Regions from separate parts of the Saccharococcus thermophilus genome, predicted to be linked through region 2. Evidence: riboswitches for the same ligand, from Rfam matches in the RefSeq annotation. Region 2 holds a riboswitch; each other region holds the start of a gene.
The links. Region 2 has a riboswitch for lysine ahead of BDD39_RS12935 (amino acid permease). Riboswitches for the same ligand answer to the same signal wherever they lie in the genome.
Positions count from the first base shown of each region.

Region 1: linked by a shared signal. The riboswitch ahead of BDD39_RS11030 (aspartate kinase) and the one ahead of BDD39_RS12935 (amino acid permease) in region 2 are both predicted to bind lysine.
Region 3: linked by a shared signal. The riboswitch ahead of BDD39_RS07275 (amino acid permease) and the one ahead of BDD39_RS12935 (amino acid permease) in region 2 are both predicted to bind lysine.

Region 1 is NZ_JAASRS010000001.1:2,117,304-2,122,086, forward strand. It holds gene BDD39_RS11020 (succinate dehydrogenase cytochrome b558 subunit) at 1-265, opposite strand, end outside; gene BDD39_RS11025 (DUF2507 domain-containing protein) at 526-978, shown strand; gene BDD39_RS11030 (aspartate kinase) at 1,014-2,237, opposite strand; lysine riboswitch at 2,340-2,520, opposite strand; gene uvrC (excinuclease ABC subunit UvrC) at 2,590-4,362, opposite strand; gene BDD39_RS16445 (hypothetical protein) at 4,381-4,783, opposite strand, start outside.
Region 2 is NZ_JAASRS010000001.1:2,486,167-2,490,949, forward strand. It holds gene BDD39_RS12920 (ABC transporter ATP-binding protein) at 1-3, opposite strand, end outside; gene BDD39_RS12925 (GNAT family N-acetyltransferase) at 163-591, opposite strand; gene BDD39_RS12930 (M3 family oligoendopeptidase) at 575-2,269, opposite strand; lysine riboswitch at 2,427-2,604, shown strand; gene BDD39_RS12935 (amino acid permease) at 2,696-4,120, shown strand; gene BDD39_RS12940 (hypothetical protein) at 4,157-4,405, opposite strand; gene BDD39_RS12945 (S9 family peptidase) at 4,521-4,783, shown strand, end outside.
Region 3 is NZ_JAASRS010000001.1:1,406,526-1,411,308, reverse strand. It holds partial or broken gene BDD39_RS07295 (acyltransferase family protein) at 1-555, opposite strand, end outside; gene BDD39_RS07290 (hypothetical protein) at 655-870, shown strand; gene BDD39_RS07285 (H-type small acid-soluble spore protein) at 839-1,018, shown strand; gene BDD39_RS07280 (twin-arginine translocase TatA/TatE family subunit) at 1,095-1,262, shown strand; gene BDD39_RS07275 (amino acid permease) at 1,288-2,757, opposite strand; lysine riboswitch at 2,887-3,075, opposite strand; gene BDD39_RS07270 (YitT family protein) at 3,270-3,854, shown strand; gene BDD39_RS07265 (S8 family peptidase) at 3,873-4,783, opposite strand, start outside.

The DNA.
Region 1 (4,783 bases), 370 kb from region 2:
CGTAATTTCCGACATTAAATTTCGCTGTAAAAGCGATATAAAGACCATAAATGGCATGGAACAGCAGCGGAAGGAAAATAACGAATATTTCTAGAAAGTAGCGGAATGGTAAATTCTCCATAAAAGAAGCCGCCCGGTTAAAGGCCTCCGGTCCTTTCGTCGCAAAATGGTTTACGACTAAATGTTGTACTAAAAAGACTCCTACTGGAATGACTCCTAACAGCGAATGAAGCCGACGGTAATAAAATTCGCGATTTCCTGCCATATGTAAACCCCCTTTAACGAATAACAGTGAAAAAATCGTGTGCTCCCCATCCACAATGAGTGAAATGTAACGGCTTCCATTTCCATGAATCATTGTGTCACATTCATTGTACCCCCACATTGTACAAGCGTCAAGAAAACAAATTCATAAAATGTTCAAACATTTTCATATGAAAATCGCAACGAAAAACAACGAGAAAGATAATGCACGTCCCCTTCTATTTCGCTATAATGATGAATGGATAGAAAGAGGGGAATCATGTGAAACTGCCAACGCTAGAAGAACAATATAAGGCATTAGAAGACATTTCTATTTCCGCGTTCGGCGCGGAACTTCTCCGGCAAGTTGTCCTTCCGGAATTGCTGGGAAAAGAAACGGCCAGCATTTTATATTGGGCCGGAAAAAGTTTAGCGCGCCATTACCCGCTCGCGACATTGTCCGATGTGATCACTTTTTTTGAAAAGGCCGGATGGGGAACGCTTTCTGTTGTCGAAGAACACAAAGATGAACTTCACGTCGAACTGTCCGGCACCATTATTGCCGCGCGGCTTGCTCTTCATGAGCATTGCACCTTCCAGTTAGAAGCAGGTTTTCTTGCCCAGCAAATTGAGCAACAAAAGCGCTTTGTCACCGAAGCGTTCGAACAACAAAAAAAGCGGGAAAATAAAGTGCTTATCATCATTAAATGGGACCTTAAACAGGAGATAGAATAATGAAAGAAGCCTGTCCGGAGCAGGCTTCTTTCATTTTATGCGCGCGCTGCCGCTGCTTCTTCGGCAAGCCCAAACGCTTCATGGAGCGCTTCGACTGCTCGAACCATATTTTTCTCATCGATGACAGTAGAAATTTTAATTTCCGACGTGCTAACCATTTTGATTTCAATATTCTGGCCCGCTAGCACTTCAAACATGCGCGCCGCCACTCCCGGATTCGAAATCATGCCGGAACCGACGATCGATACTTTGGCCAATCCGCTTTCATATTGTACGTTTACCCCTTCAAGCGATTGCAACACTTGAAGCGTTTCCGGCAAATCCTCCGTGCGAATCGAAAAAGAAACAGACGTAGTGTCTGCCTTCTCCGCGCTTTGAATGATGATGTCCACATTAATGCCGCGCTTTGCGAGTGCCGTAAAAATAGTCGGCAATGCATGTAAGCTGTTTCCAATTCCATTTACTGTAATTCGAGTAACTTGATCTTCAAAAGCGATTCCCCGTACGATTAAATGCTGTTCCATCGAAACTTCCCCTTTCACGATTGTGCCACTTTCATTTTCCATACTTGAGCGCACCTCAAGCAGCACTTCATAGTTTTTCGCAAATTCCACCGCGCGCGGGTGCAGCACCCCCGCTCCTAAATTAGCTAATTCTAGCATTTCATCATAGGAAATTTCTTTTATTTTCCGTGCTGTCTTTACGTAGCGCGGGTCGGTCGTAAACACGCCAGTTACATCCGTGTAAATATCACACTTATCCGCTTTTAACGCCGCCGCCAGCGCCACCGCCGTCGTATCGGAACCGCCGCGACCGAGCGTCGTGATTTCCCCTGTTTCCGTCACCCCTTGAAATCCGGCGACAATGACAATGGCCCCTTCACCAAGATGCTTGCAGATTCTTGCCGTATCGATACCCGTAATGCGGGCGTTTCCGTGCATTTCTTCCGTTGTAATCCCGGCCTGCCATCCCGTTAATGAAATAGCTTTATATCCCTTTTCATGCAATGCCATGGCAAGAAGGGCAATGCTCACTTGTTCCCCAGTTGCAAGCAGCATATCCATTTCCCGCTTGCTCGGCTGTGCGGAAATTTGTTTGGCCAGATCGACAAGTTTATCGGTTGTCTTCCCCATAGCCGAAACAACAACGACAACTTTATTTCCTTTTTCAACCTCCTCTATTACGCGATTAGCGACATGTTGAATTCTTTCGGTGGAACCGACGGACGTTCCACCAAATTTTTGTACGATGATTCCCATTACGTTTCACCCTTTTGCCTATTGTTTATAAATAAAAAACAGCAATGAGAGAAATCTCATTGCTGTGCATCACGAACACGAAAAAAGCGAATTCGCCTCGCACAGTGAGATAGCTCTCCAAGATGAATCACATCTTGACAGTCCTACATTTCTTAAACGCAGGACCAGCGGAAAAAGCAATGAGACTTTTTCCACTTCGGCGACGCTCCCCTTTCCACATCCGTCATCGGAACTCATTTTCCTCCGGATGTGTACTCTTGAAGTTCGCACCTCTATCTTCACTTCGGCGTTTGAAAGTGTATAAATATGAAATTTATTGCAATCATATCAAACTTTCATGTTGTTGACAATATTATTCTCGCAATTTCTCATAAATTTTTTCGGCAACGGAGCGCGGAATGTTTGCTTGTTGCAATTCTTCCACCGTTGCTTCTTTCATGTTTTTAATGGATCCGAAATGCTTCAATAATGCTTTTTTCCGCTTTTCCCCAACTCCAGGAATATCATCTAACACAGAGTGAAACATCGTTTTTCCGCGCGTTTGCCGATGAAATGTAACCGCAAACCGATGCACCTCATCTTGAATGCGCTGCAATAAATAAAACTCTTGGCTGTTTCGTTCTAATGGAACGATTTGCGGAGGATTCCCCATGATTAGCTCGGATGTGCGATGCTTGTCGTCTTTTGCAAGCCCAGCGAGCGGAATATCAAGTCCTAATTCGTTTTCAAGCACATCCCTTACCGCAGCTAAATGCCCTTTTCCTCCGTCAATAATAATCAAATCAGGAAGCGGAAGACCTTCTTTTAGCACGCGAGTATAGCGCCTTCTTACCACTTCGCGCATCGATTCATAGTCATCCGGTCCTTCTACCGTTTTGATTTTATATTTGCGGTACTCTTTTTTCTCCGGTTTTCCATCGATAAAGACAACCATCGCCGAAACAGGATCGGTGCCATGAATGTTGGAATTGTCAAACGCCTCAATACGGTGTGGCACAGGTATTCCCAATATTTTCCCTAAGTTTTCTACCGCTTTAATCGTTCGCTCTTCGTCCCGCTCGATTAAATAAAATTTTTCTTTCAACGCAATTGCCGCGTTTTTATTGGCCAAATCAACAAGTTCTTTTTTCTTTCCCCTTTTCGGCTGAACAACCGTTACTTCCAGCAGCTGCTCGGCAAGCTCGCCGTCAATGTCAGCAGGCAAAATGACTTCTTTCGGCTTAAAGTGGTTCGCTTTTGTATAAAACTGTCCCAAAAACGTCAGCAATTCCTCATCTGGGTCTTGATACATCGGAAACATCGATGCATCGCGCTCAATCAGCTTGCCTTGACGAATGAAAAATACTTGTACGCACATCCATCCTTTGTCATAGGCATAACCGAACACATCGCGATCAACGAAATCGTTCATGGTCATCTTCTGCTTTTCCATCGTTGCTTCAATATGGGCAATTAGATCGCGGTATTCTTTCGCCCGCTCAAATTCGAGCGCTTCGGCTGCTTTCATCATCTTTTTCGTGAGCTCTTCTTTTACTTCTTTATACCCACCGTTTAAAAAGCGAACGATTTGTTCGACAATTTCTTTATTTTGCTGTTCGGACACCGGATGCACGCACGGCGCTAGACATTGTCCCATATGGTAATATAAACAAACTCGGTTCGGCATGGTTGAACATTTGCGCAGCGGATAAATGCGGTCTAACAGTTTCTTCGTTTCATTTGCCGCCTGTACATGCGGATACGGTCCAAAATATTTTCCACCATCTTTTTTCACTTTTCGTGTAATGATTAGGCGAGGATGCTGCTCCGCGGTAATCTTGATAAACGGATAACTATTGTCGCCCTTGAGCATCACATTATATTTCGGATCGTACTTTTTAATTAAGTTCATTTCCAAAATGAGCGCTTCGATGTTCGAAGAAGTGACAATATATTCGAAATCGGCAATTTCGTTGACAAGCCGCAGCGTTTTTCCGTCATGCGTGCCGGTAAAATAGGAACGCACACGGTTTTTCAGCACTTTTGCTTTGCCAACGTATATTACTGTGCCGTTTTTATCCTTCATCAAATAACATCCCGGCTGCTCCGGAAGCACGGCTAATTTTTCTTTTAAGTGATCATGCATCATAATCACTCCATCAAGTTAATTCATCCATTCATACAGCGTAATGTTTCCGTACACTGGATCTGCCAGCGTGCTGGAACGATATGTTTTCACCCTCCGCAAATGGCCGGCAAGGGGAACTCCTCGCGCCCGAAATCCTTTCACAACATGGCCAGTCATATAAATTTTAGCATGTTGATAGTTCTCTTTGTCTTGTAAAAAAAATGAAAAGTGCAAAACGTCCTTATGGGGAAAATCCACATCTAAGTATTGTAGCACACGCGTTTCTTCCCATGTGTACAGAACGAATTTCTCTTTGCTGTTTTGTAAATCATACGCTAACTGATAGGTTGCCGGCAACTGTAATGCTTGCTCGCGCATATGCCATGTCCCCGTTACGAATTGCACGGCTAACACCACCATCGCTAGGCTCCATCGGTAC
Region 2 (4,783 bases):
CATACGAATACACGACTTCTCGGACACAAATCCTTCCCCCTTTTTATTTTATAGTGAGTGATTACTCACTTATATTTTACACGATACCAATTATATTTTAAAGTAAGTAATCACTCATTACATATTTTTTTTAAGCTGCCTTTCGCCTAGGCAGCTACTTATTTATGCGAAATATTCGATGCTTTTCCATCCATAGCACCATTCCACCAGCTTTTTCCCACCAATATCGACAACCTCCTCTGCGATTTTCTCGCCTCCTAGCCGCTCGTAAAACAGGCGCGACGGATTATCGGCAAGCACCCACACAACCATAGAACGAATCCGCTTATGTTGAAAATCATCGACTAGCGCTTTGACAAGCTTCGTTCCGTATCCTTTCCCTTGGACTTCTTTCAACAAATAAACCGCGTATATTTCTCCTTCATACTCCGCTTCTTTTCCCTGTGTGGCGCGGTTTTTGCCGCCGGAAATAACCCCACATACATTTCGTTGTTCTCCCTTCTTTGAAAAACTAAAACTATTCCATTCAACAAAAAAGGAAGAAATCCTTCGTTGACTTCTTCCTTTTTTGTTGTTAAAGTTGTTTGTCATCGATGCTATTCAGCCATCCCTCAATCTCACCGACTACCGATTGGACGCAGCCGTCTTCAAACGGCGAAACAAGGTTAGCGACGCGGACCAATTCGGTAAACGGCTTGCTTCCGCCTTGACGGCATAAAGTTAAATAGTCGTTCCACGCCTCTTCATAGTTTTCACGCGAACGTTTCCAAAATTGGAACGCGCAAATTTGCGCGAGCGTGTAGTCAATGTAGTAAAATGCGTCTGTGTAAATATGGGCTTGCCGCTGCCAAAAGCCGCCGCGCTCTAAATAAGCGTTGCCGTCATAGTCTCGTGTCGGCATATATTTCCGTTCGATTTTCCTCCACGCTTGTTTCCGCTCCTCTGGCGTTGCGTTCGGGTTTTCATAGACGAAATGCTGGAATTCGTCGACCGCCACGCCGTACGGCAAAAATAAGAGTGCATCGCTTAAATGATAAAACCGATATTTTTCTGCGTCTTCCTGGAAAAACAGTTCCATCCACGGCCAGGTGAAAAATTCCATGCTCATCGAATGAATTTCGCATGCTTCTAACGTTGGCCAGTTGTATTCCGGAATTTCGTAATGGCGGCTTTCATACACTTGAAACGCGTGCCCCGCTTCATGGGTGAGCACATCAATATCTCCCGATGTGCCGGTAAAGTTGGAGAAAATAAATGGCGCTTTATAATTTTCGATATAGGTGCAATAGCCGCCGCTCGCTTTTCCTTTTTTCGCGATCAAATCCATCAGCTCATTTTCTATCATGTAACGGAAAAATTCTCCCGTTTCCGGCGACAGTTCTTCATACATCTTTTTCCCGTTTTCGATAATCCAGTCTGCATCCCCTTTTGGCGTCGGGTTGCCGGTTGGGAACACAAACGCTTCATCATAATATTTCAGCTTCTCGACGCCGATGCGTTTCCGCTGCCGCTCGCGCAGCTTCACGGCAATGGGAACGATATACCCTTCCACTTGCTTGCGGAATTTCGCGACCATCTCGGCGTTGTAATCGGTTCGTCCAAGACGTGCATAGCCGAGTTCCACGAAATTTTTAAAGCCAAGTTTTCGAGCGATGGCAGTGCGCACTTTCACAAGCTGATCGTAAATTTCATCAAGCTTTTGCTCATGTTCTTGGAAAAAGGCAAAACGCGCCTCACTCGCCCGCTTGCGCATCTCGCGGTCCGGCGATTCGACAAACGGTTGAAGCTGGGCGAGCGTCCGTTCTTCCCCTTCAAAGAAAATTTTCGCCGAAGCGATTAATTTTGTATACTCGCTCGTCAGTTTATTTTCTTGCTGCAAATCTTCCACAATATCCGGCGAATATGTTTTTAACTGCGTTTCGGCAAGCGCAAACAACTGTTTTCCCCATTTTTCCTCCAGCTGCGCGCGAAACGGCGAGGAAACAAGCGCACGGTAGTAATCGTTCACAAGTCCTTTGACAATTGGTTCCGTTTCATCAAAAAAATCTTGTTCCTGTTTATAAAATTCATCATTCGTATCAATCGTATGCCGGATATGGCAAATGTTTGCCATCGTGCTGAAATCATTGCGAAGCTGATTGATTTCTTTCATCGCTTCATGCTGCTCTTCGACACTCGTTGCCTTGCGAAACGATTGCAGCGCCTGTTGAAATGATGCTTGCATCTTCTCGATATTCGGCCGTTCGTAACGAAACTCAGAAAACTTCAATGCGATCCCTTCCTTTTCTCTTGCTTTCCTTATCTTAGATTCTATTCCATTCTCACACGGAAAATCCTTTTTTTCTAATAAAAAAGCTCGTTGACGAACTTTGTCGAAATTCGTATAATAATGACATCCATTGAATATTTTTTCTTTCTCGTCATGTCTCCGAGATAGAGGCCGCAATGAACAATAGCAAGCGGAAGGAGATACAGAGGGTCGACGAATTTCGCTGAAAAGGTTCGTTGCCGAAGTTTGCGGTGTTCTCTGGCGCCGCAGGCTGAGTCTGCATCTGAACAAGAGCAGCACTGCCGCCGTTAAAAACGGTGGAGCGCTTCGATTGGCAGTTGGAAACGGATGTTTTACACCCGTTGAAAACGCAAGGGTGTATTTTTTTTGGAGATAAAGAAAGCAACAGGAAAGGAGCTCATTTTCATGCAGCAACCAAAGCTAGGATTATGGCTATTAACGGCGCTTGTCTTTGGCAATATGGTCGGTTCAGGAATTTTTATGCTTCCGCGCTCGCTCGCGGAAGCGGCAAGCCCGCTCGGCGTTATTTTCGCGTGGCTGTTAACGGGCGCTGGCGTCTTAATGACGGCGCTTGTCTTTGGCAACTTGGCGATTCGCAAGCCGGAATTAAACGGTGGGCCGCAAATTTATGCAAAAGAATTGTTTCCAAAAGGATCGAACGTCTCGATTCTATCTGGCTTTATGTCCTCATGGGGATATTGGATCGGCAACTTCGCCGGCAACGTGGCAATTATTACGACATTCGCCAGCTATTTATCGACGTTTTTCCCCATTTTAACAAGCAAACAAACATTATTTACGATCGGTTCGCTTGACGTAAAACTAGGAAACTTCCTCACCTTTACCGTTTGCACAGTGTTGCTTTGGGGCATGCATTTCATCATTTTGCGCGGCATTGAAAGTGCGGGAAAGCTGAACTTTCTCGCTACAGCGGCAAAAGTGCTTGGATTTTTCCTATTCATCGTCATTGCTTTATTTGCGTTTGACAAAAGCAACATCGGTTCGTTTGTTGCACCGCGCTATGATGGTGCAGGACATTCGATTGGATTATTAAGTCAAATCAAGAATGCGGCGGTGTCGACATTGTGGGCGTTTATCGGCGTCGAATCGGCGATTGTGTTTGCATCGCGCGCGCGCAAACAAGCCGATGTCAAACGCGCAACAATCCTTGGCTTGTTGATTGCCCTTGCAATTTATATCGGCATTAGTGTGCTTGTCATGGGAGTATTGCCGCAAAAAGAACTCATTCATTCGGAAAAACCGCTTGTTGATGCGATTGTTGCGATTTTAGGCCCAAGCGGCGGCTACGTTCTTGCGGGACTCGGCTTAATCAGCTTGCTCGGCTCGACACTTGGCTGGGTGCTGTTAAGCGCCGAAGTACCGTATCAGGCGGCAAAACAAGGTTTGTTTATTCCAGCATTTTTAAAGGAAAACAAAAAGAAAGTACCAAGCTTTTCTTTAGTTCTTTCGAATGGATTGGCGCAAATCTTTATTTTTTCGACGGTTTCCAACTCGATGTCAGCGGCGTTTGACTTTGTCATTTACATCGCGACATTAGCGTATCTCGTCCCATATTTTATCGCTTCTGTCTTCCAATTAAAGCTGACGCTGACCGGCGAAACATACAAGGGTGCGGCACAGGGCCGCATGATCGATGGAATCGTTGCCGCTCTGGCTACCATTTATTCCGTCTGGGTCATCATCGCCGGCACCGCCGATATCAAAACGTTTATGCTTGGGGTTGTCCTGCTTTTAAGCGGCATTTTCTTCTACCCGCTAGTGAAAAAAGCGGCACAGCAAACAGCAGAAAAACAAAAAATGTCGGCATAACGAAAACGAACGTCCGAAAGCCGCGGACGTTCGTTTTTATATTTTTCTCTTTTCCTCCCCATCAATCACCATTGCCTCCACATCGATAAAATCAACGGGCTGAATCCCCATCGACTGAAAATCTTCTTTCGCCTTTCTAGCAAAGCGATTGTTTGATTTTTGTTCAGCAGCAGTTGTGATAATAGCCGTTTTCATCTTGTCAAAGTTCTGATCGCATAAGCGGATAAACGCTGTTTTCATTCGTTCACTATAAAAGCCAGCTGACATCAATAGCAATTTCGCCATCTCCCCCCTTTCGTCGTGACATGATCATTGCCGTTATTTTACCAAGTTTTAGAGGGAAAGGTAATTCATTTATCGAAATACTATAGAAAAATTTTTAATGAAGGAAGTGGGTTGGATGAATTTACAGAATGCAAAGAAAAAATTGCGCGGCATCACCTCAGAAGATTTGTTTCGCATCCGCTTTGTGAGCGACCCTCAATTCTCCCCAGATGGCGAGAAAGTTATCTTTGTACAAAAAACGATTGATGACGAGCAGGAATATCGCTCTCATCTTTTTCTCTTGACATTAGCGGATGGCAAAGTAAAACAATGGACGTTTGGAAAAGGAAAAGACGCTTTCCCGCGTTGGTCCCCGGATGGAAAAACGATCGCGTTTCT
Region 3 (4,783 bases), 1.1 Mb from region 2:
AAGCGGATTCGCCATGTAAATAAGCGCTTGATCTCGCTTTTTTCGAGGAAAAATCCCAGCAAAAAGAATGGGAAAAACGTAAATGTACGCGATAGGCTCAGCCATTTTTCCGCATCAAGCATCCCGGCTCCGACCCCTAAAAGAAGGGCGAGTGACAGCGATATCGACTTTGGTATTTTAGAGAACACGAATAATAATATGTTCCAGCTGAACAGGCTGATTAAAAACCATAAACTCCAGTGAGGGGTCAATAAATTAAACTCAAGCGAATCTTCTTTATATAAAAAAATAATAAACAGAGTAAAGCAGCTGAAAAATCAAATATGGGACAAGTAGCTTTTTTGTAATTTTTTTGAAATATCCTTGCTCGCGGATTTTTTTCGCAAAATAGCCGGAAATCAAGATAAACGCCGGCATGTGAAAAAAGAAGATCCAGATATATAAACTATGTACCCATAGCACATTATCAATATACGGGCGGAGAAAGTGGCCAAACACGACGAGGAGCATTAATACGCATTTTGCGTTGTCAAAGTAATAATCGCGCTCGCTCATAGTGTCTTCCTCCTTTCTTATTTATACCACTTCGAATGATACTTTTTCTTTTTTGAGGGGTCAATAGTATATCAATTTTTGGAAAGGTGTGACATTTTGATGATATATAGGGAAGAAGAACGCGAAACGACCGATATGACCCAGTTATTAGAAGTAATTAACGCGAAAGGGGACGAAGGAGAACTTGAACCAATTACATGTAATGACGAATTGTTTTGGAAAGGAGTACGTGCGTTAGCGGAAGATAGCGCCAAAGCGGACGAAGAAGGGAGGGAATATCGTAATGGAAGTCATACGCGCCAAACAAATCGCTGAATCGGGAAAAATCGTGCCAGTCACATACGAGGGGCAGCAGGTAATGATTCAACACGTGGATGAAGAACGGGAAATGGCACGTATTTATATAAAAAATCGTCCAGAGAGTGAAATGGAAGTACCCGTTCGTCTTCTGCAAGAAGAATAGTCGTATCGAAAATGGCGCTTTCCGTTTTGGTATGGTATAATAATAGAAAAATGAATAAACATATGGAGTGAATCACATGAACATCGGGTTTGGAGAAATTGCTCTGATCGTTTTCTTCGCGTTGTTAATTTTTGGTCCAAAAAAATTGCCGGAATTAGGACAAGCGGTCGGAAAAACGTTGCGTGAATTTAAAAATGCAGCAAATGGAATGATCGATGATGAAAAGCAAAAAGAACAAAAGTAAGGACTTGGTCATACATACCAAGTCCTTATTTTTGTTCAAAATCGCATTCATGTAATGGAACGATTTTTGTTTTTTTCACAAACTTATACCCAAGCCAGACGATAATAAAGAGCGGTAGGCCAATATACGAAACAAGAACCCCGTACCAGTCAATCTTTCCGCCAATAAATGCTGGATAGTTTTGACCTAAAATAACAATAGTGCAAACAATGAACGCAAAAATAGGACCGAACGGGAACCATTTCGCTTTATACGGTAAATCATCGAGACTTTTCCCTTGAGCAATGTACGCTTTACGGAATCGATAATGGCTAATAGCAATACCTAGCCATGCAATAAATCCCGACATTCCGGAAGCGTTCAATAACCATGTATAAACGACACCGTCGCCAAAGAAAGAAGCTAAAAAGGCAAGCGTTCCTATTGATGAAGTGACAATAAGCGCATTCACCGGAACTCCACGTTTATCCAATTTCGCTAAAAATTTTGGTGCTTTCCCTTCACGGGCTAAATCCCAAAGCATGCGGGTTGATGCGTACATCCCAGAGTTACCTGCCGATAATACAGCAGTTAAAATGACAGCGTTTATTACGGAAGCGGCAAAGGCGATTCCAGCTTTATCGAATACAAGTGTAAACGGGCTAACCGTGACATCGTCATTAGCAAGCTTTCCATCTGTATAAGGAATTAGCAAGCCGATTGCCAAAATAGCTAATACATAGAATAGCAAAATGCGCCAAAACACGCTACGAATGGCGCGGGGAATGCTGTGTTCCGGATTTTCTGTTTCGCCAGCAGCAACTCCCAATAATTCCGTTCCTTGAAAGGAAAATCCCGCCGCCATAAAGATTCCTAACATAGCCATAAAACCGCCATGAAACGGGGCATCTCCAATGGTAAAGTTTTTGAAGCCAACCGCTTCACCACCCATGATTCCGAGAATCATCAGGAAGCTGACAATTAAAAATACGATAACCGTTACCACTTTAATAAGGGAAAACCAATATTCCGCCTCTCCAAATCCCTTTACGGATAAATAATTTAAAAGAAACATAATGACTAAGCAAAGCGCGCTCCATAAAAGCGACGGACTATGTGGAAACCAAAATTTCATAATCATCGTGACGGCTGATAGTTCCGCTGCAATTGTAATCGCCCAGTTGTACCAATAATTCCATCCTAATGCAAATCCTAACGCAGGATCAACGAATTTTGTCGCATACGTGCTAAAAGATCCAGAAACAGGCATGTACGCAGCCATTTCCGCAAGGCTTGTCATTAAAAAGTACACCATAACGCCAACAGCGATATATGCCACAAGTGCTCCGCCGGGTCCTGCTGTATGCACCGCTCCGCCGCTGGCTAAAAATAAACCTGTACCGATCGTTCCACCGAGGGAAATCATCGTTAAATGGCGTGTTTTTAGTTTTCGCCGCAGTCCACCCTCAGAAAGAGAAGCAGAAGAAGTAACCATTGTTTTTGTTGCTGTTTCCATTAACAACTCGCTCCTTTATACAAATAAGTTAAAAAACGAAAGATGTTTATGCCCTTTTTACATAAATAAAAAAGCCGTCGAAGGAGATTCGACGGCAGTGTTGAAATAGCTGCATACCATCAACTCTCCCATGAAGATAGCGCTCCATACCCGCAGACTATGCAGGCATGACAGTGTTGCCCCTATTCGGTGACAACCCCAGCCTGAGCACCCAGAGAAATGCCCAGACTTCGGCAGCTTTTCCTTTCCGGTAAAGTCTTTGACGTGCTCTGCGTCTCGTTTACCGTACTCATAAAAGCCGCGACCTCTACTTCAAGGGTCGAATGAGCGTCATATTCAATTATACTAATATATTAATATATTCCATATTATAATCCATTATTGTAATTATAGCAATAGAAAATAAGAGACAAGTCTTTGAAAGTGTCACCATATAATAACTATATCGAAGTTTTTGGCTAGCGCACCAAGTTTGATTGAAGCAAGCCGGAGGACAATGGGGTGGCGCTCTGATGTTAAAAAAATTGGCTATTACGATTATTGGGAGTATTTTTCTCGCAATCGGCATTAATGTTTTTTTAGTTCCTCACCATTTGTTAGATGGGGGAATCATTGGAATTGGTTTAATCGTCAAATATATTTGGCATGTAAAAGCGGGGCTGACGATTATTTTATTGAGCATTCCCCTTTATATTATGGCCTGGTTTTACTATCGCCCATTTTTTTATAACAGCCTTCACGGTTTATTGTTTTCTTCTCTAATGATTGATATGTTTTCTGGGCTGCGCGGCATTATTGTGATTGATCCAATCGCTAGCTCGATTATTGGAGGGGCTTTGGTGGGCACTGGAATTGGGATGATGCTGCGGGAAGAGACGAGTACGGGAGGAACGGACTTATTAGCGCAATTTATTGCGAGAATGACCAATTGGAATGTAGGGATCATTATTTTTCTGATGGATACGCTCATTATTACGATTGGGAGTTATGTTATCGATTCTACATCGTTTCTTTATTCACTCGTTGTCGTCACCGTAGTGGGGATGGTGACAACACTGCTGACGCACACGAAAGGATGGAGACATTACGTACTGTAACAATCCCCATCCATATGGCTATCGCCAGCGGCTGGCTAATTCCAACGCGCGATAGACGTTGATTAAACCATATCCGTAATACGGATCTTTGCCGTTGTTCTCAAGATCGGTAGCAGTGTTGATAATAATTTGTTTTACATCATCATTCGTCAGGTGCGGATTGATGGAGCGGATGAGACCGGCTAATGCCGTGACGTGCGGGGCAGCCATCGATGTCCCGGAAAGAGCTGCGTAACGATGTTGCGAAAACGTGCTCGCAATATTAGTCCCAGGCGCCACTACATCTAAATAATTTCCGTAATTGGAATAAGTGGCAAAAGAAAGATCAGGATTCACTGCGCCGACGCTGATCACTTCCGGATAGGCGGCGGGAAAGCTAGGCTGGGAAGTACTGTCATTTCCTGAAGCGGCAACGAGTACAACATCGTGGCTATAAGCATAGCGAATCGCTTCTTCCAATACGGTCGAAGGCTGATAATTGCCGAGGCTTAAGTTGATCACTTTTGCCCCATGGTCGACTGCCCAGCGGATTCCTTTCGCAACGTCAAAACTTGTGCCATAGCCGTCGGCGTTTAATGCCTTGATGGGCATCACCCGGTTAAACCATGTGATGCCGGCAACCCCTTCATGGTTGTTTGGCTCCGAGGCGATAATGCCTGCGACGTGTGTGCCGTGGCCGTTGTCATCTTCCGGAATATTATTTTCAGCAAGAACGTTATAGCCTGTTTGAAGGCGATGGACGAGATCTGGATGATTCAAATCGACCCCGCTGTCAATAACGGCAATGGTAACGCTTTTTTTTCCACGTGATAACGTCCAGCCCGCTTCGGTGTCAATCACTGGCAAGTTCCATTGATAACGCGAATAAAGCAAATCGTTTGGGATTTCATTTTGCAAATAAATATAGTTTGGCTCGCAGTAAGCGACAG